DNA from 3 places in the Paenibacillus yanchengensis genome. Region 3 is predicted to be linked to each of the others. Evidence: riboswitches for the same ligand, from Rfam matches in the RefSeq annotation. Region 3 holds a riboswitch; each other region holds the start of a gene.
The links. A riboswitch is a leader RNA that binds a small molecule or an ion and turns the genes downstream of it on or off. The one in region 3 is predicted to bind cyclic di-AMP.
Positions count from the first base shown of each region.

Region 1 (6,987 bases), on a different contig from region 3:
TTTCACGAGAAAACGGAATGGAACGTACTCCCATTTCTTCATTTTCAGCGTTATTTTCTGCTTCTAGCCATTCTATTTGACCTTCTGGATAATTCGTAATAACGACTTTAAGTGGATCTATTACAGCCATCGTTCGTGGCGCTTTCAGTTTCAAATCTTCACGAATAAAAAACTCTAGATTACGTTCATCAACGAGACTATTGTTTTTCGAAACTCCAATTTCACGACAAAATTGACGCAATGACTCCGGCGTATATCCTTTCCGGCGCAAACCACCGATAGTAGGTATCCGAGGGTCATCCCAACCACTAACGATACCTTCATCTACTAATTGCTTCAAATAACGTTTGCTCATTACCATATTCGTTACATTTAAGCGAGAAAACTCGTATTGATGCGGTACAGACTCCATCTCACAGTGCTCTACGACCCAGTCGTACAATGGTCTATGGTCTTCAAATTCTAATGTACAGATAGAGTGAGTGATTTTTTCAATCGCATCACCAAGTGGATGAGCATAATCGTACATTGGATAAATACACCAAGCATCTCCCGTACGATGATGATGAGCGTGAGATATCCGATATAGTACAGGATCACGCATCGTAATATTAGGTGAACCCATATCTATTTTAGCCCGCAATACACGCGATCCGTCTGGAAACTCTCCCGCACGCATGCGAGCAAACAAATCTAAATTTTCCTCTACACTTCTTTCACGATAAGGGCTATTGGTTCCTGGCTCTGTTAATGACCCTCTAGTCTCTCTCATTTCATCTGCCGATAGATCACAAACAAAAGCTAAGTTTTTGCGAATAAGCAATTGCGCACGCTCGTACATTTCTTCAAAGTAATCTGATGCAAAATGTAAAGCTTCCCATTCAAACCCTAACCAATTAACATCTCTTTTAATTGCTTCAACATATTCTGTTTCTTCCTTTAAAGGGTTCGTATCATCAAAACGCAAATGCGTTCTACCATTAAACTCATCAGCTAGTTCAAAATTCAAACAAATAGACTTAGCATGACCAATATGCAAATAACCGTTCGGCTCAGGTGGGAATCTCGTTATAATTTCTTGCACACGGCCGCTGTGCAAATCCTCTAACACAATGTTTCTTATAAAATTTGAAGACGATAATTTAGTATCTATTCCTACATTATTCTCCACTGCGACCAACCTTTCCAAGCATATATTTATTATTCTCTTATGATACACAATAATAGGACAAATTACACTTACATTCGTAAAGGTTGCACTTAATCTTTAAGAAAAGCTTAAGAAAGACTTACAAATTTCATTAATATCTTCTCATTTTCAGCATCTATTAACTATTTCGCAGTACTATATTGTTTGTAGAGTACGTTTTGAGAGAACGACTCCCAATTATAATTCGAAAGCTTGCCTAATTTCCTAAAGGAAAACGGGGGAACCATTTTGGGTGAATTGATCTTATGAATAGCAATGAAGCAACCGCTATTCAGTGGGAAGATCATAGGGGACCTTCAAACCGAACCCCACAGCTAACCTCGTCGGCATCGGAAGGAGTACCATCATTGAAGAAAGTTGCAGCACTTATATTAGGTCTTACGCTTTTCCTATCATTTCAAGCAGGTCAAGCACATGCGGACACGAAGTTAACCGGTATTATTGATAACTTGCTAGGTGTCAAGTACAGCTACGGCGGTACTACGAAAAAAGGTTTTGATTGCTCAGGATTTACAAGCTATGTATTCGACGAAATGGATATTAACTTATCTCGAGCTTCTACAGGTCAAGCTAATGAAGGTTCCAAAGTTAGCAAAGACGAGCTAATTCCCGGCGATCTTATCTTCTTCGATACAAGTGGAGCTAATAACGGTGAAATTACGCATGTAGGGATCTATGTAGGAGATGGCAAGTTTGCTCACGCATCTACTTCCAGAGGAGTAGTTTACGACAAACTTGACTCTAAGTATTACAAACCACGCTACGTAACAGCACGCCGTGTGATGAATGATGATGCTTTCACTACATATGCAGTTGCAAATTAAAAACAAACTGTCCAATAGTCCCTAAAATAAAAGTTGTACGAAAAACCGTAGTGTTTTTCCGTACAACTTTTTTTATTAATATGCTTTTGTAGGAAAATTGCTATCGAGGTACTCTTTCGTCTCCATGTATTTCCTTTTCATCAAACAACTTTTATCCATCTCTAATAATAGCGAACTAAATAGACGGATGAAAGTTCCGAATTTACGTTAATCTGATATAGAGCCATACCAAGAATCCTCCATTGAAAATTGTCTCGGTAACTCCATTCTAAACGAGGTTTGTGGCTATGGCTCCTTTTTTTAGATTCTAGCTATTTACATAAGTATACGGACTTAACTATGCACAAACCCTTTTATACGATTTATCGTACAAAGCTTGCACTCGAACCATCTGCACAAAGACCGTTTATACGATATTTCATACAAAGCTTACGCTACAACTGTCTGTACAAGCCCTTTTATACGATTTATCGTACAAAGCTTACACTCGAACCGTCTGCACACGACCGTTTATACGATTTATCATACAAAGCTTGCATTCCAACCGTCTAAACATAACCTTTATACGATTTATCGTACAAAGTTTCTCCTATACGTCATCTGGACAATCTCTTGTATGATGGTTCATATCATTGCATCACGCTGAGATTTGCGAGTTAGAAATAGTATGCGTGTGTTTTTTACCAATCATCATCAGCACTAGCATCAATACGAATAAGCCTACTACTAATATTGCTAAATAAATTAAAGTTGCTGATATCGTATACTGATCCATAAACCATCCTGTAATCCTTGGGAATATTGCTCCTCCCATACCACCAAAAGCGACACAAAGACTTGTCGTTCGCTCTGTATGCCCTGGCAACAGACCGTTTGCGTATACAAGTGCTATGCCGAATAATCCAGCAAAGAATAGACCCGTCAACGCAATAAACACCAACATTAAAGCATAAGAATTGAATACCGTCATAAAACCAAATACAATAGCAGCTCCCGCTGTCATAATAAATAAAAATCGTGTGTACCCTAGACGCTCAGCTAGAACACCGGCAAAAATTCTCCCCACTACAACTGCTCCCCAAAAGACACTTAATGAAGAAGCAGCCGCTACTTCGGATACACCTGTATGACCTAATAAAATTGCCGGCAAGTAATTGGAGAAACTCATCTCTGTCCCTACATAAAATAAAAAGAACAATACAGCGAACGCTAGAAACGGCAAGGAACTCGCATCATACCCGAATGGTATTTTCCTAGTCGGTTTAAGTGTTGTAGCACCTAGAGCTGTGTTGCCACGCTGTGCGGGTGCAGATGGCTCCTTGTCTTTCGCCTTTTCACTTAAATGATGGTCCACTTCCCCAAAGGATGTCGTTAACCATAATATAAACATGACGGCTGACATAGCCGCTAATATTGGAAACGACAACTGCCATATGTTTTTTTGAATTAAATATGCAGCAGCCAGTGGAATAATTAACGCACCTATCCCAAAAAACGTTTCCAACTTACTCATCGCTGTCGCTTTTCCGTCTTTCGTATACTCGATAATCATAGCGCCAACAATTGCTTCTGTCATACCGAATCCAAGCCCTGCAAGCGGAGCAAAGCTAAGCATAAAACCCCATGGTAATAATAAACTATACGCAGCTTCACTTATCGTCAACATACCGATTGCAAACAATACCGTTGCACGTTTACCAAACCGAGCCGACAGTGCTGGGGTAAATAACACCCCCACCAAAAACCCTAAAAATTGATTCATAATCCATTGCCCACCATCTTTATAACTTAGCTGATAGTGAGCAACTAATTGCTCCAAAATTGAGCCTCCGATAATATGAGCTACTCCAATAAGTAGATAAGAAAAACAACCCAACCATAACAACTTTTTCATTACGTATAAAACTCCTTACTCCACTTCCGATAAATTTGCAGCATTTTTTGTTTAATCTATAGATTTTACCACTTTTTCTACATTATAGCTATAATCGCTTCCATCAAATAAGTCGTACAATTTGCACGATTTTATCGTCCTGCACCACTTCTATAAGATGGCGTTTTGCATTATGGATGACTGTTCCTCGACCAACAACAATGGAATCAACCGTTCCTAAACCAAAAAATATATCGTCCGCTAGCGCTTCCATAACTTCAGACTGTTCTTCTGTCGCCAGCTGCTGCCAATCTGCCAACTCCATCTCAAAAAAAGTATAGCATTCTTCAATTTCACTAACGGCTTTTGTTAATTCCTGCAAAATATCAGCGTACTCTCTAGCATGCCTTACACCCATTTTCCATCAAACTCCCTTAATTTAACCTATAATTTTGCTATTCCTAGTATTTACTCTAACTTCAGCATACCCTTTTGACGATAATAATAGAAGTGGATAAATGCCGAAAACGTATTTTAATGAGGTGCAAAATGAAAAATTCAACAATTATAGGTCTTATTTTAGGACTAGTCGCAGTACTAGGCGGTATGATACTAAAAGGTGCCAAGCTTTCTTTTCTATTAAACCCTGCAGCATTCTCTATCATTATTCTGGGAACAATTGCAGCCGTTATGATCGCTTTTCCAATGTCCGAATTAACAAAGATAGGTAAGCTCTTCAAAATTATTTTTACAGAGCAACCTCTTCCCCCACGCGAACAACTGATTACACAGTTTATGGAGTGGGCTTCTATTACTCGTCGTGAAGGGCTACTTGCTCTTGAAGCTAAGGTGGATGACATAGAAGATCCTTTTCTGCGCAACGGTATGCGCATGATTATTGATGGAAACGATCAAGATCTTGTACGTGATGTTTTGCTAGAAGATATATCCACTACAGAAGATCGACATAAAGCTGGAGCGCTTATATTTACACAAGCTGGAACCTATGCTCCTACGTTAGGTGTTCTGGGTGCCGTAGTTGGTCTTATAGCTGCATTGGCAGATATGAGTGATATGGCGAAACTAGCCTATGCGATAGCGGGTGCTTTTATTGCTACTCTATTCGGTATTTTTACAGGTTATGTCCTGTGGCATCCGATGGCTAACCGTCTAAAAAGAAAATCTAAACAGGAAATTCAATTAAAACTAATGATGCTAGAAGGACTACTTGCTATCCAGTCCGGTGTATCTACTATTGCAATCCAACAAAAACTATCTGTCTTCCTTTCACCAACTGAGCGCAAAAAACTAAGAGACAAGGAGGAACAAGGCGTTGAAGAAAAAGCGTAGGTACGAAGAAAATGATGAGCACATTGACGAGTCATGGTTGATCCCATATGCTGACTTGCTTACTTTGTTATTAGCTCTTTTTATCGTGCTTTACTCCATGAATAGCCTTGATGTCAAAAAGTTTGAAGATATGTCACGCGCGTTTCGAGTTGCTTTGCATAACGGTTCTGGAATGCTCGATATGCCCTCAGCTGTTGAACGAGGTCCGAGTGTAGATAAAGTACCACCTTCCAAAGATAAAAATAATCCAGGGGAGAGTACAGATGCAGCTATTGAGAAACAAATGGAGCAAGAACAAGCGGAGTTCGACCATTTAAAAGGGCAAATTGATGAGTATATCGCTAATAACGGGTTATCGAATGATTTGGAAACTGCCTTGAACATGTCACAACTGCTTATTACCATTAGAGATGGAGCTTTATTCGATCCAGCTCAAGCAACTGTCAAGCCAGAAGCTCGAGAGCTAGCCGTCTCGATCAGTAAAATGCTACAAGAATACCCTGACTATGAAGTCATTATTTCCGGGCATACCGATGATACACCGATGAACAATGCTTACTTCAAATCGAACTGGGATCTTAGCGTCATGCGTGCCATTCGCTTTATGGATGTTATGCTGGAGAACAAAGAGCTGCAGCCGGAACGATTTAGAGCAAGCGGTTTTGGTGAATACCGACCAATTGCCCCGAACGATACGAAAGATAACAAATCGAAGAATAGACGAGTAGAGGTTGCTATCTTACGGTCGTTCACCGATCCTAACAAGCTAGAACAACTAGATGTTAAGAAGTAGCAAGATTAAAGAAACTAGTCTGCCACATCGCACGTCAAGAGCCGCTAACATAAGTCAGCGGCTCTTTTTTTAATTTCCTCTTGAAGCAGGCACTTATCTACGCGGTTTATACTGCATCGATTCGAATAATGTTCCTAACTCTTCTTTCGTCAAATCTCTCCACTGCCCAACAGGCAAAGAACCAAGCTTAATATTCATAATTCTTATCCGCTTCAACTTCGTTACACGATAACCGAACTTTTGGCACATCCTTCTTATTTGCCGATTACGTCCTTCTGTTAACACCATTCGAAAAACTCGCTCGGCTTGTGGTATAACTTGGCAAGGTAAAGTCATACTACCTAAAATATGTACCCCTTCCGACATTCCTTTAACAAATGCAGGAGTAATCGGTTTATCTACAGTTACAATATATTCTTTCTCATGTTTACCTTCTGAACGTAAAATGGGATTTACAACATCTCCGTCGTTCGTAAGTAATATAAGCCCTTCTGAATCTTTGTCCAGCCGTCCAATAGGAAAAATACGCTCCTCATGCCCAACAAAATCGACCATATTACCTTTTATATGCGCTTCAGAGGTGCTGGTAATACCAACTGGTTTATGCAGCATAATATATACATGCTCTTTGTGTGCGCCTACCTGCTGCCCATCCACTCGTACAGTATCTCCCGCTCCCACCTGACTGCCTAATTCAGCAACAATCCCGTTGATCGTCACTCGTCCACTACTTATTAACGTATCTGCTACTCGTCTAGAACAATACCCTGTTTCACTTATAAACTTATTTATTCGCATCACAATCTCTTCAAACCTTTCCTCAAAGTACTTCGCCTAACTGTTCGTCACGACATAATGGAAATAACAAGTTCACTGTTGTGCCGCTACCTTCTTTACTTATTATTTCTAACGTTCCATGATGATTATGAACAATGCT
Region 1 is NZ_JBHUMH010000063.1:173,482-180,468, forward strand. It holds gene ACFSTH_RS19745 (glutamine--tRNA ligase/YqeY domain fusion protein) at 1-1,171, opposite strand, end outside; cyclic di-AMP (ydaO/yuaA leader) riboswitch at 1,394-1,554, shown strand; gene ACFSTH_RS19750 (C40 family peptidase) at 1,558-2,034, shown strand; gene ACFSTH_RS19755 (MFS transporter) at 2,672-3,928, opposite strand; gene ACFSTH_RS19760 (hypothetical protein) at 4,032-4,325, opposite strand; gene motA (flagellar motor stator protein MotA) at 4,457-5,257, shown strand; gene ACFSTH_RS19770 (flagellar motor protein MotB) at 5,241-6,050, shown strand; gene rluF (23S rRNA pseudouridine(2604) synthase RluF) at 6,144-6,848, opposite strand; gene ACFSTH_RS19780 (ATP-binding protein) at 6,871-6,987, opposite strand, start outside.
Region 1: another riboswitch for cyclic di-AMP. It lies ahead of ACFSTH_RS19750 (C40 family peptidase); the one in region 3 lies ahead of ACFSTH_RS11925 (hypothetical protein).

Region 2 (6,987 bases), on a different contig from region 3:
TACGATAATTATATTGCTAATACATGGCAAGTGAAAGCTTCTCATATTCTTGTAGAAACTGAGCAAGAAGCGAAGGATATATTGAAGCAATTGCAAGCTGGTGCTGATTTTGCGGAATTAGCTAAAGAAAAAGGAACAGATGGAACGAAAGATACTGGTGGCGATCTTGGCTTCTTCGGTAAAGGAAATATGATTGCAGAGTTTGAAGAAGCAGCACTTGCACTTAAAGTTGGTGAACTAAGTGATGTGGTCAAAACAGAATTTGGCTACCATATCATCAAAAAAACGGATGAAAAATTAGCAGCAACGTTAGAAGAGTCCAAAGATGCTATTCGTATATTGCTTATAGGCGAGGATGCATCTGCTAATCCAGAAGTTGCAAACTTAACGACAGAATTGATGAATAAAGCAAAGATCACTAACTCACTTGCTCCAGAGCCTGTTGCTTCAGAAGAACCAACTTCAGAAGAAACAGTTTCAGAAAAGCCAACTTCAGAAACACCAGCTTCAGATGAGCCGGCAGCTGACAATGAAGCAAAACCTGCGGAGTAATACTAGCAGATAATAATTCGATAACAAACCACCTGATTTGTAGTAGGATTCCCAGATATTCATCTGTGGACAAGCCAGCTACAAGTTAGGTGGTTTTTATTTTTTATAAAGAAATATACTTTTTATCGTTTTTTATGCAACAACTTTTACTCTCATCTCGTTAAGAAAAGTAGCAACGATTTTAACTACTAAGGGAGGTTTTATAGACATGATTCAAGAATGGCACAAAAAAACTGCTGCTTCCATCGCAATTGCAATGACGCTTACGATGTTTCCAGCTTATCCATCCACTGCTTCTGCTGAAATAGCAGCCAATGATGTCGCTACTACAGTCGAACGTGCTGAACCCGGTACTACCAGTAAAGGAAGTAATGCGGTGAAAGAAGAAACCAATACTAAAATTGCAAAAAACAAAGCGGAAGAGTACGCTCGCAAATTAGTACATGTCCCCAAAGATTACAAACTACAGAGCACAAGTCTATCCAACGTACTTCTAGCAGAAGGTAAACGTCAGCTTTGGAATCTTGATTTTGTTAAAAAAGAAAACGGCAAATACAAAGGTAATATTAGTGTTTCTTTGGATGCTAATACAGGGCAACTACTAGAATTTCAAACGTATCTCAATAATCCATCCGCGAAACCAGCTTATCCTCTTAAGGTCAATCGGGATGCGGCTAAGCCACTTGCAGATAAGTTTCTGAAACAAGTAGCGGCAGAATATATCGATCAACTGAAATTTAATGAGCAATTTGGTCAAGATGTCTTGCCACCGTTAACAGGACAAGTCAACCATACGCTGCGCTATGATCGAATAGTGAATGGCGTATCTTTTAACAATAACTACGTCATGTTGCAAATTAATAGCGAAGGACACATCAATGGCTTTAGTATGGTTTGGGACGAAACGATTAAATTTCCTAAAATAACAAACTATATGAATGCGGAAGCAGCACGCAAAGCAATCATTGCAGCAGCTAAACCACAGCTAAAATATGTACTTCCACATAATACAAATCAAAGCTTAGCAAAACCTATCCTTATTCAAGAATTACCTGCTTATGCTATTGATGCTGTGACAGGCAAAGTAAGCAACCCAAAACAATATCGTTCTAATCAAGAACAAGTAGCGGAGAAACCTTTAACTGCTACACCGATATCGAAAAAACCTACCAAACAAATAACAGATGAGCAAGCAGCAGCCAAAATCGTCGAAGAAACAATGTTTCTTCCTAAAAATGCGGAATTACAGTATAGTAGCTTCCAAGAACATGTAGATGAGCGAGTGAATGAATCTGTAGAAGTATGGCATTTGGAATGGACGATAAAAGATGGTAAAAAAGATTTGGGCAGCGTCTCAGCTACCGTCGATGCTAAAACAGGTACGATAGGAAACTATCATTATTATATGTATGAGCAACCAGCAAATGAAACAACAAAACCAGCAATCCTTTCGCTTGATGAAGCAATAAGCAAAGCAGAAGCAACGATCAAAAAACAGCTTCCTTGGCTTACTCATGAACTATATGTAGTTAAACCTGATCCAGAACGGTACAAAAATGTAAATGAAAACGATCAGTTCTCTTACTATATTGAATTTGCTCATAAAGTACATGGAGCAACAACACAATACGACTACATTAATGTTGCTATCGACGCTAGAACAGGTCAGGTTGCAAGCTTTAGCTCTAACATTATACCGCTTGACTATCCAAGCAAAGCACCAACGATTGTCGCTAACGATCAATTGATGGAACAATGGCTAGAATATTACCGCGCGGAGCTTACTTATCGCCTTGTACAGCAATACTGGTACGATAACAAACCGCTGCCAATCGAAAAATATAATTTGATGCAGGCAAGTGGAGAGTCACTAGACAAAGTAGATACAAAGTATGAAGTGGAATTAGTTTATCAATTATCACCTCGAGCATTGCACGAAGAGGTTTGGTTGGATGCAACGACTGGTAAGTGGCTTAATCGCGAAAAAGGTCTACCAACGAAACTAGAATTGCCACAAGCCAGCGATATTAAAGGGCATTGGGCAGAATCTCAGTTAGAATTGATGATTGCTTACAAAGCACTTGAGCTAAATGATGGAAAAGTGGAACCGAATAAAACGATCAAACGTGGAGAATTAATTAAAATGCTAGTATTGGCACAAAACCAAAACCGACATATTATGATGTCGGAAACAGAACAGATGACAGCCAATGATGCTGGTTCACCACAAGAACAACCAACTTTCAAAGATGTAGAAACTGATTCTGATTACTTTGCTTATGTCGAGTTTGCATTGCAACAAAACTTGATTGACATTGGCGATGGTTCCTTCCATCCGGAAGAACCTGTAAAACGAGAAGAAATGGCTGAATTAATCGTACGTGCACTTGGTTATAACACATTAGCCGATCATGAGTCTATTTTTAACACAAACTTTAAAGATGCAAAAAATATTAACAAAAAAGGACAAGTGGCTATCGTCGTTGGATTGGATATTATGTCGCTAACCGATCAGAAGTTTATGCCTGGCAAAACGGTTACTCGTGCGGAAGCTTCGACCGCCTTTTTCCGTTATTTGCAACAACGAGCAGACTTGTATGAAGCACCTATTCGCAATTAACAAACAACGAGTTAACAATAAAGTAACAGGTAGGTCCTTTTCTGTGGCTTACCTGTTTTCTTTTTGTTATGTTAAATATTACATTAGCTGCTTAATCGTTGACTTGTTTAGCTATTATTCTGTTACGATAGCAACACTTGCGCTAGCTCCTATTCGATTAGCACCAGCAGCTACCATCTGTAGCGCTGTAGCACGGTCACGAATGCCTCCTGATGCTTTCACACCAATATTCGGACCAACTACGCTGCGCATTAACGTTAGGTGATGTTCTGTCGCTCCTGCTTGACCGAAGCCGGTCGATGTTTTCACAAAATCAGCGCCCGCTTGCACAACCAAACGACAAGCTGTTTCGATTTCTTCATCTGTCAGCAAACAAGTTTCTAATATTACTTTCAATATTGCTCGTTCACGACATACAGCCGCTACCGCTACAATATCCGCCTCTACTGCTGCTACTTGACCAGACTTCAACAAACCAATATTAAGTACCATATCAATTTCAGTAGCACCTTCACGAATCGCTTGTTCTGCTTCGTAAGCTTTCGCTGCACTAGTTGATGCTCCAAGCGGAAAACCAACTACCGTTGTAATGCCTACTTCACTGTTTAGTAATTCAGCAGCTCTCGCAACATGGCACGGATGCACACATACCGTTGCAAAACGATACTGTAGCGCTTCAGCACACAATTGCTCTATTTCACTGATTGTAGCATCCGCTTTTAGAATCGTATGATCAATCATGGCAGCTAACGATGGCTCTACCTGCGTCTGCTGTATCATTTTATCTATTATTTCACCTGTTTTTTCATCCATGTAGAATACTCCTCCTCCGCATTATCAACTGACAGTAACTTCATTGTTCAGCTTTATAGTCATTATAAAGCTTGCCTCGGTGAACAACAAGCTACCCCTGTATGCAATACGGAAGATGATATTCTGTACTTGTGCCATATGATTTGTTGCCGTTTAGCTGCTCAGCACCTCTTCTTTGTCATCAATTGTTGGTTTATTCCAATACTGTTCATTTCCAGGCAAATCATCGAACCACGCAGCATCAGGTGGACAATCCAATATCATAAATTGCCCGTAGTTTCCTTCCCGAGCTTGATGGTATTTTAAATAAGCTTTGCCACTTTCAATAGCCAATATTTCTATTTTTCCAGAAGAATGACTCATCGACAATCGGACTCGTTTGCCTAGACCAGAAGTTTTAGCTTTTGCTTGCTCTACTAATCGATAGGCATCTGCCAACGGAACGACAAAATCATTGTTACCAGCTACAGGGCGATTGATAAAGAAATAATAAGGTGTCACACCAGCCCACGATAGAATATCAAGTAGCTCTGCTAACGTATCGGCATTATCATTAATGCCTCGAATAATAGGAGTTTGATTGACGACGATAGCACCTGCATCATGCAGCGCGTCAAAGCCACGCTTTGCTTGTTCGGTTACTTCTCGAGGATGATTAATATGAGCCATTACATAAATGCGTTTTTCAGGAGTGGAATATTGTCTAATTAAATCTAATAATCCTTCATCTTCATAAATACGCATTGGATTAAAGACCGGCATTTTGGAACCAAGTCGAATAATTTTCACATGTTCAATTTGACGTAATTGCTCAATAATAGTTCGTAATTTCGGCGTCCCGAGTATTAAACTATCACCACCAGTTAATAAAACATTGTTTATTTCCGGATGAGCAGCAATATACGCAATGCCGGGATCAACATTGGAAACTGCTTCTTTCACATCGTTGCGAAACAATCGTTTACGGAAACAATAACGACAATACGCTCCACATACTTCCGATACAATCAGCAGTGCCGTCGTCCCATACTTATGCTGACAACCAGGTACAACGTAATTCGCTTCTTCATCCGATGCATCCCAACGACCATACTCCAGTAGCTCTCCTTCATTGGGGATAACTAACCGCCGAATCGGATCATCAGGATCTTGCCAATCAATGAGAGATAAATAATAATCGTTGACACGAAATGCAAACTTCTCCGTAATCGGCTTTAGTTTCTCTCGTTCACTTTCTGGAATGTCTGTTAATCGATCCAAATTAATAATGTACTTTGGCTGTGCCATACAAATCCCTCCCAATCTGATTTGTACGCTTCACCAGTGGATTTAAGCTGGGTCTTACTAGAAAAACAAAAATAACCCCGGCTGAGCAATAAGCTCCGCAAGACAATAGACTGCTACTGCGCACATAGCTTTCTATTGACTAATCAGGGTCACACTTGATTGAAGTTATCTTATGATGCTGATGACCCATCCACTGCTGACGAGGTTAGCTGACGGACTCGGGTAAGATGGTCCCCTAAAATTAGCAGCTGTACTAATTTATTCGCCCCACAAAATTGGTTCCCCCGCTTCCCGATTCGAATGATCGGAAATTAAGCGTGATTATAGTGTACTTGATAAACAAGCTGCACGTCAAGGCGACAAAACGACGGCTACTTGCTTACCACTTTGTTGGATACCTGATTGCTTTTTACCGTAAATAGCTAGGTCAGTAACTAGTCGCTCCACTAATTGTTTTGCTTGTGCCGACTGCTTACCTGTCACTTTGACCGTTAACAACACTTGCTCTCCTTGCTGCAACCATTTTTGTGCTTGCCTACATTTCGTATCATAGTCATGTTCTTCGATTTGGACAGTCAGACGTAACTCTTTTGGTTTACTTGCGTTCGTTGCTTTGCTTTCTGCTTTTTTACGTTGATCACGCTGTCTATTTGCTTCACCTTTAGCAATCAATTGACAAGGTGGAGGGCTTTCGAGCAATGAAGTACATACTAAATCAACATCAGCGTCCTTAGCGAGCCGCATTGCATCTTCACGAGTTACTATTCCTAATGACTCCCCATCCAAACCAGTTAACACAACTTCAGCAGCTTTAATTTGTTCATTTTTAATAACACGGCTCAAACTGGATTTCCTCCTTACTGCACTATACAAATAACAGGTTTTGGATAACGGCATGTGGTTTATCCAAAACCTGCTACTTTGCTTTAGTAGTTCAATCTATAAACTATATGATAATGACTTATAATAATCGTTTGCGTAAACTTGCTGGAGATTCCGATGACAAATAGGCTGGTGGAATATCAAAAATTGTTTTTGCTCCACGTTGTCCTGCAGCCGCCATTTTGTAAGCTGCACGAGCCGAAGCAGCAACTACACTTGCTGTAAACTCTGGATTACTGCCTAATTGCAAACCAAATTCCATAATTTGTTTGTTGCCTGAACCTGTAGTTCCACTACGTAGAACCGTTCCACCATGTGGCATAGCCGCATGCTCTGCTTGCAATTGCTCTTCCGTAATAAAATAAACGGTAGTGTCATAATCCGCAAAGTAGTTGGGCATCGTTTTGATTTCACTTTCTATTTTATCCGCATCCGCATGTACATCTTTTACAACATAACATACACGAATATGCTTTTCTCTTGTTGTTAGGTCTGGATTTTCTCCATCACGAACACGCTGCACCGCATCTTCACTGGGAATCGTATATTGTACACCATTTTTCACACCGGGAACGCGGCGAATCGCATCGGAATGACCTTGGCTAACGCCTTTCCCCCAAAATGTATACTCATTACCTTCCGGTAAAATAGCTTCACCGAGCATACGGTGCAAAGAAAATAATCCTGGGTCCCAGCCTGTCGATATAACACTAATCTTTCCAGCAGCAGTCGCCACTTCATCCATAGCCGCAAAATACTCGGGAATTTTAGCATGACGATCAAAACTATCTACTGTATGGAACGATCGAGCAAACAAAGGTCCTTGCTCTGGC
Region 2 is NZ_JBHUMH010000010.1:80,781-87,767, forward strand. It holds gene ACFSTH_RS21075 (peptidylprolyl isomerase) at 1-552, shown strand, start outside; gene ACFSTH_RS02720 (S-layer homology domain-containing protein) at 761-3,172, shown strand; gene deoC (deoxyribose-phosphate aldolase) at 3,287-3,952, opposite strand; gene ACFSTH_RS02730 (KamA family radical SAM protein) at 4,139-5,272, opposite strand; cyclic di-AMP (ydaO/yuaA leader) riboswitch at 5,452-5,600, opposite strand; gene infC (translation initiation factor IF-3) at 5,624-6,115, opposite strand; gene ACFSTH_RS02740 (diaminopimelate dehydrogenase) at 6,234-6,987, opposite strand, start outside.
Region 2: another riboswitch for cyclic di-AMP. It lies ahead of ACFSTH_RS02730 (KamA family radical SAM protein); the one in region 3 lies ahead of ACFSTH_RS11925 (hypothetical protein).

Region 3 (6,987 bases):
CCTTGATTTGTCTAAAGTAAAAGAACCTGGTGAATATGTTATTAAAGCATCTGCAATTGAAGGGGTTAAATCCGTCACTCCAGCAGAGCTGAAAGTTACGATTAACGTTGAAAATTCTAAGACGAAGCAGTTATCGGCGTTGCCGATCACCTTTCAAGGTAAGCCACTGGGAGAAAGTGTGAAAATAGTTGCACCAGATTCTGGGAAGATAAATTTATTAGTTAGTGGAACTGAATCAGCACTTGCAAAGTTAAAAGATGATGACATAAGTGTTATCGCTAATATTGCAGATTTACCAGTTGGAAATCATACGATTCCACTTGAAATAGAGCTGCCTCCGTACATTTATCCGGTACAAAATGAGGAGCAAACATTAATGATTGAAGTAGTCGTTGAAGCGGGAACGACAGAGGAAGGGGAGGATGATGGAGATCAAGAAGTCATTGGTCGCCCGGAGGAAATATATCCGACATCTTCACCCAGTCCTAGCACCACTCCAGCGCCATCACCTAGTCCTAGCCCAACCCCGACCCCTGACGGAGGAGAAGATCCGACCAACAGTGGTGTGGGGAGTGGCAAAGAAGAAGAAGTAGGTACTGGCAGCAATAATAGTAGTCGAGCAGAGACAGAGAGCAAACAAAAGCGGATAGGATGAAGGAGCGAATAGTATGGGGAAATATTTTGGTACGGATGGTGTACGAGGAGTTGCGAATAAAGAGTTAACACCTGAATTAGCTTATAAAATTGGACGTGCTGGCGGTTTTGTATTGGCAGGAGAAGCTACTAGACCGACAGTAATCATTGGTTTAGATACAAGGGTGTCGGGTCCGATGCTGGAATCAGCTTTAATAGCGGGATTATTGTCCATAGGGGCAAGTGTCGTGCGTTTAGGAGTTGTATCTACCCCAGTCGTTGCTTATTTAACAAGAGAACTGCAAGCAGACGCAGGTGTGATGATATCTGCTTCTCACAATCCAGTGGAGGATAATGGCATTAAATTTTTTGCAGGTGACGGTTTCAAACTATCTGATGAAACTGAATTAGAAATTGAAAATTTAATCGATCAACCGCTGGATGAGTTACCACGTCCGATTGGAGCAGAAATTGGTACGGTGACTGAATATGAAGCAGCAGGTGAGCGCTATTTACAATATTTGCAAACAACGATTGACCAGCGATTTGAGGGTATGAAGATTGTACTTGATTGTGCAAACGGGTCTGCTTATGATCTTGCGCCAACTGTATTTCGAGAGCTGGGAGCGGATGTAATCACGATAGGGACGACACCGAATGGCTTAAATATTAATGCTGAAGTTGGCTCTACTCATCCCGAACAATTAAAAGCTGCTGTTGTAGCCCATCATGCTGATTTGGGTCTAGCATTTGACGGAGATGCTGACCGTTTAATTGCAATTGATGAGACAGGTGCAGAAGTTGATGGTGATTATATACTAAGTATATTAGGTCATGCGATGAACCAAGCAGGAAAACTGCAAGAGAGCACGATTGTAACGACGGTTATGGCCAATATTGGCTTTTTTAAAGGGGTAGAAAAATTAGGATTACAGTCAGTAAAAACAGCGGTTGGTGATCGTTATGTTATGGAAGAAATGAAGCGTGGTGGCTATAACTTAGGCGGAGAGCAATCCGGACATGTTATTATGCTTGATTATATAACGACCGGTGACGGGATATTGACAGCACTACATCTTGCCAATGTGATGGCTGCTACGAAAAAGAATTTAAGTGAATTAAAAACAATTATGCGAAAATACCCACAAAAATTAGTGAACGTTCGCGTAGATGACAAAAGTAAATTTGATGGTAATGAAGTGATCACAGCAGCTGTGCAGGAAGTTGAAGATAAGTTAGGTGATAACGGTCGTGTACTAGTACGTCCTTCAGGAACAGAATCGCTTATTCGAGTGATGGCGGAAGGACCCGACAAAGCCGAAGTAGATAATTACGTTGATTATATCGCTTCCATTGTGAAAGAACAGTTACGTAGTTAGAGCTAGTACTAATCATTACTGTAGTTAACAAAATGCGAGGCATTATTTTTAAAATAGATATCAAATCAGAAGACGGTACTACTTTCTTGCGAAAGTGAGTGCCGTTTTTTTGCGTTTTTATGTCTAATGTTAGTAACTGTAGTTAGTCATTGTCGAGAAGAGTATTTCCTTGGAAATAATATTGTCGAAAAGGAGTAAAGATCTGCTTTTTATTGTAAATATAAGAGCATGACGACGTGTGGCTGAGATAAAAGGAGATAATGTAATACAGTTGAAGTGAATAGAGGTAAATTGACGATTACTGCCAGTTTGTATCTCTTTACAAATTGTTGCAGTAGGAGTAAGATTCGTTTCAAGCAATTTAATTGACAGGATAAAGGGTATCATCTTAGTTTGTAAACACGGTGATACAGTAATCTTTTATCATTTGTCAGCGCTGAATTTCCACTGGAAAACGGGGGAACCAATCGATGGTTTGCTTTCGATGTGAGAGTCGAAGGCAGATGATCAGGGGTGAATCTTATACTAATTAACAACCATGGGTTGATTAGTATAAGTAGGGCTACTCTCACAGCCCGAATCCGACAGCTAACCTCGTAAGCGTACCATCAGACAAAGCTTTCAGTAGCATTGTGTGATAGAGAGAGGCAACATTTGTCATCCATAGACACGGTTTATTTTCCTGTGCCTAAGAAGCTGACGAAGAGCTACCTCTTCGTGCAGCTTCTTTTTTGTTGCATACATTTTTGAAAAAGGAGAGCGATCAGGATGACACTGGATGAATTTGTATTAGTGTCAGCACCTAATAAGGCTGGGAAATTATTTTTGGCAGAGCTAGTGAAACGTAATGTTCCGGTTATAGCATTAGCAGCTTGTGATGAAGAAGCGAGATTACTGAGAATGTTAGGCGCACAGCAAGTGATTTTGTTAGATCCGTCGATAGCGAATCCATGGGTTATTCCGGAATGGATGATTAGCTACGTCTATTTATTCGAGCAAGATCTGGCAACATGTTGTCGTTATGTGTCGATCTGCCGTGCATGGACGGGAAGAGCTATCTTCGTTATTACGAACTGTGATCATATTAAAACGATCTATAAAGGGCTTGGCGCTGATTACGTTATTCATACAAATAGTTTGAATGTGTCTTTTTTAATACCACATAATACGCACTAAGCGTGCGACGGAATATAGGTGTAGTGAAATAAAAATAGTTGTACATGGAGGTAGAAAAGGATGGAGGTTGTACTCGTTAGTGTCGTATTTTTGTTTGTCTATTTAGTAATTGCTTTACTGCAAGTAGAGAAGTTATAGAAGATGAAGTGAGATTAGGAGGCAGAAAGTGATGGATTTTATACAGTTGGCAGTGGTCATCATACTTGTAACGTTGATCGTGAAGCCGCTTGGAACATATATGTATTATATTTTTTCAGACCAACCTAATCGTACGGATCGTCTTTTTGGGCGAGTGGAGCAAATGATATTTCGGTTAACTGGCGTGAAGCAACAAGTAGCGATGAGCTGGAAACAATATACGATCAGTTTACTAGTGACCAACGCATTGTTCGTTATGATTAGCTTTGTTATTTTACGTATCCAGCATCTGTTGCCGTTCAACCCAAGTGATGTTGACAGCATGGAGTCGTCGTTATCATTTAATACAGTGATCAGTTTTATGACAAACACCAATTTGCAGCATTATAGTGGCGAAACAGGGGTATCTTATTTTTCACAAATGGCTGTTATTACGATGATGATGTTTACATCGGCTGCGACGGGAATCGTTGTTGCAATTGCATTTATCCGAGGTTTAACTAGTAAAGGCAAAGCGTTGGGTAACTTTTTTAGCGATTTTGTAAAAGCTCATACTCGATTGTTAATTCCGCTTGCTTTTGTAATTATGCTCGTGTTGGTTGGCTTAAAAGTGCCGCAAACGTTGGGCGGAACGATACAAGCAACGACACTTGAAGGAGAGCAGCAACAGATGGCAATAGGACCAGTAGCTTCGTTAGTTTCAATTAAACATTTGGGCACGAATGGAGGCGGGTTTTTCGGAGTTAATTCTTCGCATCCGTTTGAAAATCCTAGCCCACTGACGAACGTGTTAGAAATATTATCGATGTGGTGTATTCCAGCATCATTGACGTACACTTTTGGAAAATTTGCGGGTAAAAGGAAACAAGGCTGGATTATTTTCAGTGCGATGCTAATATTGTTTATCGGTTTTTTAACGTTAACCTATACAGCAGAGATGCGTGGTAATCCAGCGTTGTCATCGCTTGGTGTAGATACGTCACAGGGAAGTATGGAAGGAAAAGAGACGCGATTTGGTATCGCTCAGTCGGCACTGTTTACAGCAGTAACTACAGCAGCAACGACAGGTACGGTTAATAATATGCATGATACGCTGACACCACTTGGCGGAATGGCTGCCATGTTCCAAATGATGCTCAATAGTGTTTTTGGCGGTGACGGTGTTGGACTTGTCAATATGTTGATGTATGCGATACTGGCTGTCTTTTTATGTGGTTTGATGGTTGGTAGAACGCCGGAATTTTTAGGTAGAAAAATCGAAGCGAAAGAGATGAAGTTAATTGCCATTGCAATTACAGTGCATCCACTTATTATACTTGTGCCGACAGCTATAGCTGTATTGACAGAAGCAGGAGTGGGAGCAATCAGTAATGGCGGATATCATGGTTTGTCGCAAATATTATATGAGTTTACGTCATCTGCTGCTAACAATGGCTCTGGATTCGAAGGATTAAGCGATAATACATCCTTTTGGAATATAACTACAGGCATCGTGATGCTGCTCGGTCGCTACGTATCGATGGTTGCTTTACTTGCGGTAGCAGGGTCCATGGTACAGAAACAGCGACTTCCAGAAACGATTGGAACATTGCGAACAGATAATCGATTGTTTGTAACCATATTAATTGGAGTCGTTATTATTATCGGCGCTTTGACTTTTTTACCGGTATTAGCGTTAGGTCCGATTGCTGAACATGTAACTCTTTTCAAATAGAATGAAATAAATGGAGGAAGTAAAGATGAGTATCGATCAAAAAACGAGTAATTCTTCCAAAATAATAAAAGAAGCACTAGTAAGTAGCATAGTAAAATTCAATCCTGTTCATATGATCAAAAATCCGGTGATGTTTGTCGTAGAATGGGGTGCTTTACTAGTCCTGTTGATGATACTGTTTCCTCATTATTTTCAAGCGAATGGGAGTAGAGGTTTTAACATTGCAGTTTTTGTTATTTTGTTAGGAACAGTATGGTTTGCGAACTTTGCGGAAGCATTGGCGGAAGGTAGAGGGAAGGCGCAAGCAGCGTCACTCAAAAAAACAAAACAAGAAATTATGGCTCGTAAATTAGTGGGCGATCAGATTGAGGAAGTTGCTGCGACAGAGCTGCATATCGGGGACATTGTTCAGGTGACGGAAGGAGAAATGATTCCTGGTGATGGGGAAGTAATTGCGGGCGTAGCGTCTGTAGATGAGTCAGCGATTACGGGAGAATCTGCACCGGTGATGAAAGAAGCTGGTGGAGATTTTAATTCAGTGACGGGTGGTACGAGAGTAGTAAGTGATATGATTCAAGTGAAAATTACTACTGAACCAGGTCAATCGTTTATTGATCAAATGATTACGCTAGTAGAAGGAGCGAAACGAAAGAAAACGCCAATTGAAATAGCACTTAATACGTTGTTAATTACATTAACTTTAATTTTTCTGATCGTTGTTGTCACGTTGGCTCCGATTGCTGACTTTTTACACGTTTCATTAGAAATACCAGTATTGATCGCTTTGCTTGTTTGTTTAATTCCTACGACCATCGGCGGCTTGTTATCAGCAATTGGTGTGGCAGGGATGGATCGGGTCACTAGATTTAATATTGTAGCGAAGTCGGGTCGATCAGTAGAAGCGGCAGGGGATATCAATACATTAATTTTGGATAAAACAGGAACAATTACATTTGGTAATCGGATGGCTAGCGATTGTATTCCAGTAAAAGGTGCTTCGTTGGAACCATTGGTACAATGGGCAGTCATTAGTTCGCTAAATGATGAAACGCCAGAAGGAAGATCTGTACTTACGTGGGCGAAACAAAGTAATTTTATCGTTGACGAAACTATCGCGCAGTCGGCGGTTATAGAGCTGTTTAGTGCAGAAACGAGAATGAGCGGTGTTGATTTGGCAGATGGTCGAAAAGTACGTAAAGGTGCGATATCGGCGATAAAGAAATGGGTGTTGGAACAAGGAGGCGTTGTACCTGATGATTTAGATAGTCAAGGTAATAGTATAGCCTCACTTGGAGGTACGCCACTGGCAGTTGCGATGGATGATCATATATATGGGCTAATTTATTTGAAAGATACGGTGAAGCCTGGGATGAAGGAACGATTTGCTCAATTGCGCCAAATGGGAATTAAAACGATTATGTGTACGGGAGATAATGAACTAACTGCAAAAACGATTGCTCATGAAGCGGGAGTGGACGAATATATTGCCGAGAGTAAACCTGAAGACAAAATTGCTCTTATTAAGAGGGAACAAAGCGAAGGTAAGCTGGTAGCGATGACGGGAGATGGGACGAATGATGCTCCTGCGCTGGCACAAGCCGATGTGGGGATTGCGATGAATAGTGGAACGACCGCTGCTAAGGAAGCGGCGAATATGATCGATCTTGATTCTGATCCATCGAAGTTAATTGAAGTGGTTGGCATTGGTAAGCAATTGCTTATTACTCGGGGGGCACTGACTACTTTTAGTGTGGCTAATGATATTGCCAAATATTTTGCCATCATTCCAGCGATGTTTATGGTTGCTATTCCGGAGATGAATATACTTAACATTATGGGTTTATCTACACCACAATCGGCTATTTTATCTGCATTAATGTTTAATGCCATTATTATTCCTTTGCTCATTCCAATTGCGATGCGTGGGGTAGCTTTCAAATCGGTTCA
Region 3 is NZ_JBHUMH010000044.1:5,979-12,965, reverse strand. It holds gene ACFSTH_RS11935 (CdaR family protein) at 1-655, shown strand, start outside; gene glmM (phosphoglucosamine mutase) at 669-2,012, shown strand; cyclic di-AMP (ydaO/yuaA leader) riboswitch at 2,437-2,631, shown strand; gene ACFSTH_RS11925 (hypothetical protein) at 2,781-3,188, shown strand; gene kdpA (potassium-transporting ATPase subunit KdpA) at 3,358-5,040, shown strand; gene kdpB (potassium-transporting ATPase subunit KdpB) at 5,066-6,987, shown strand, end outside.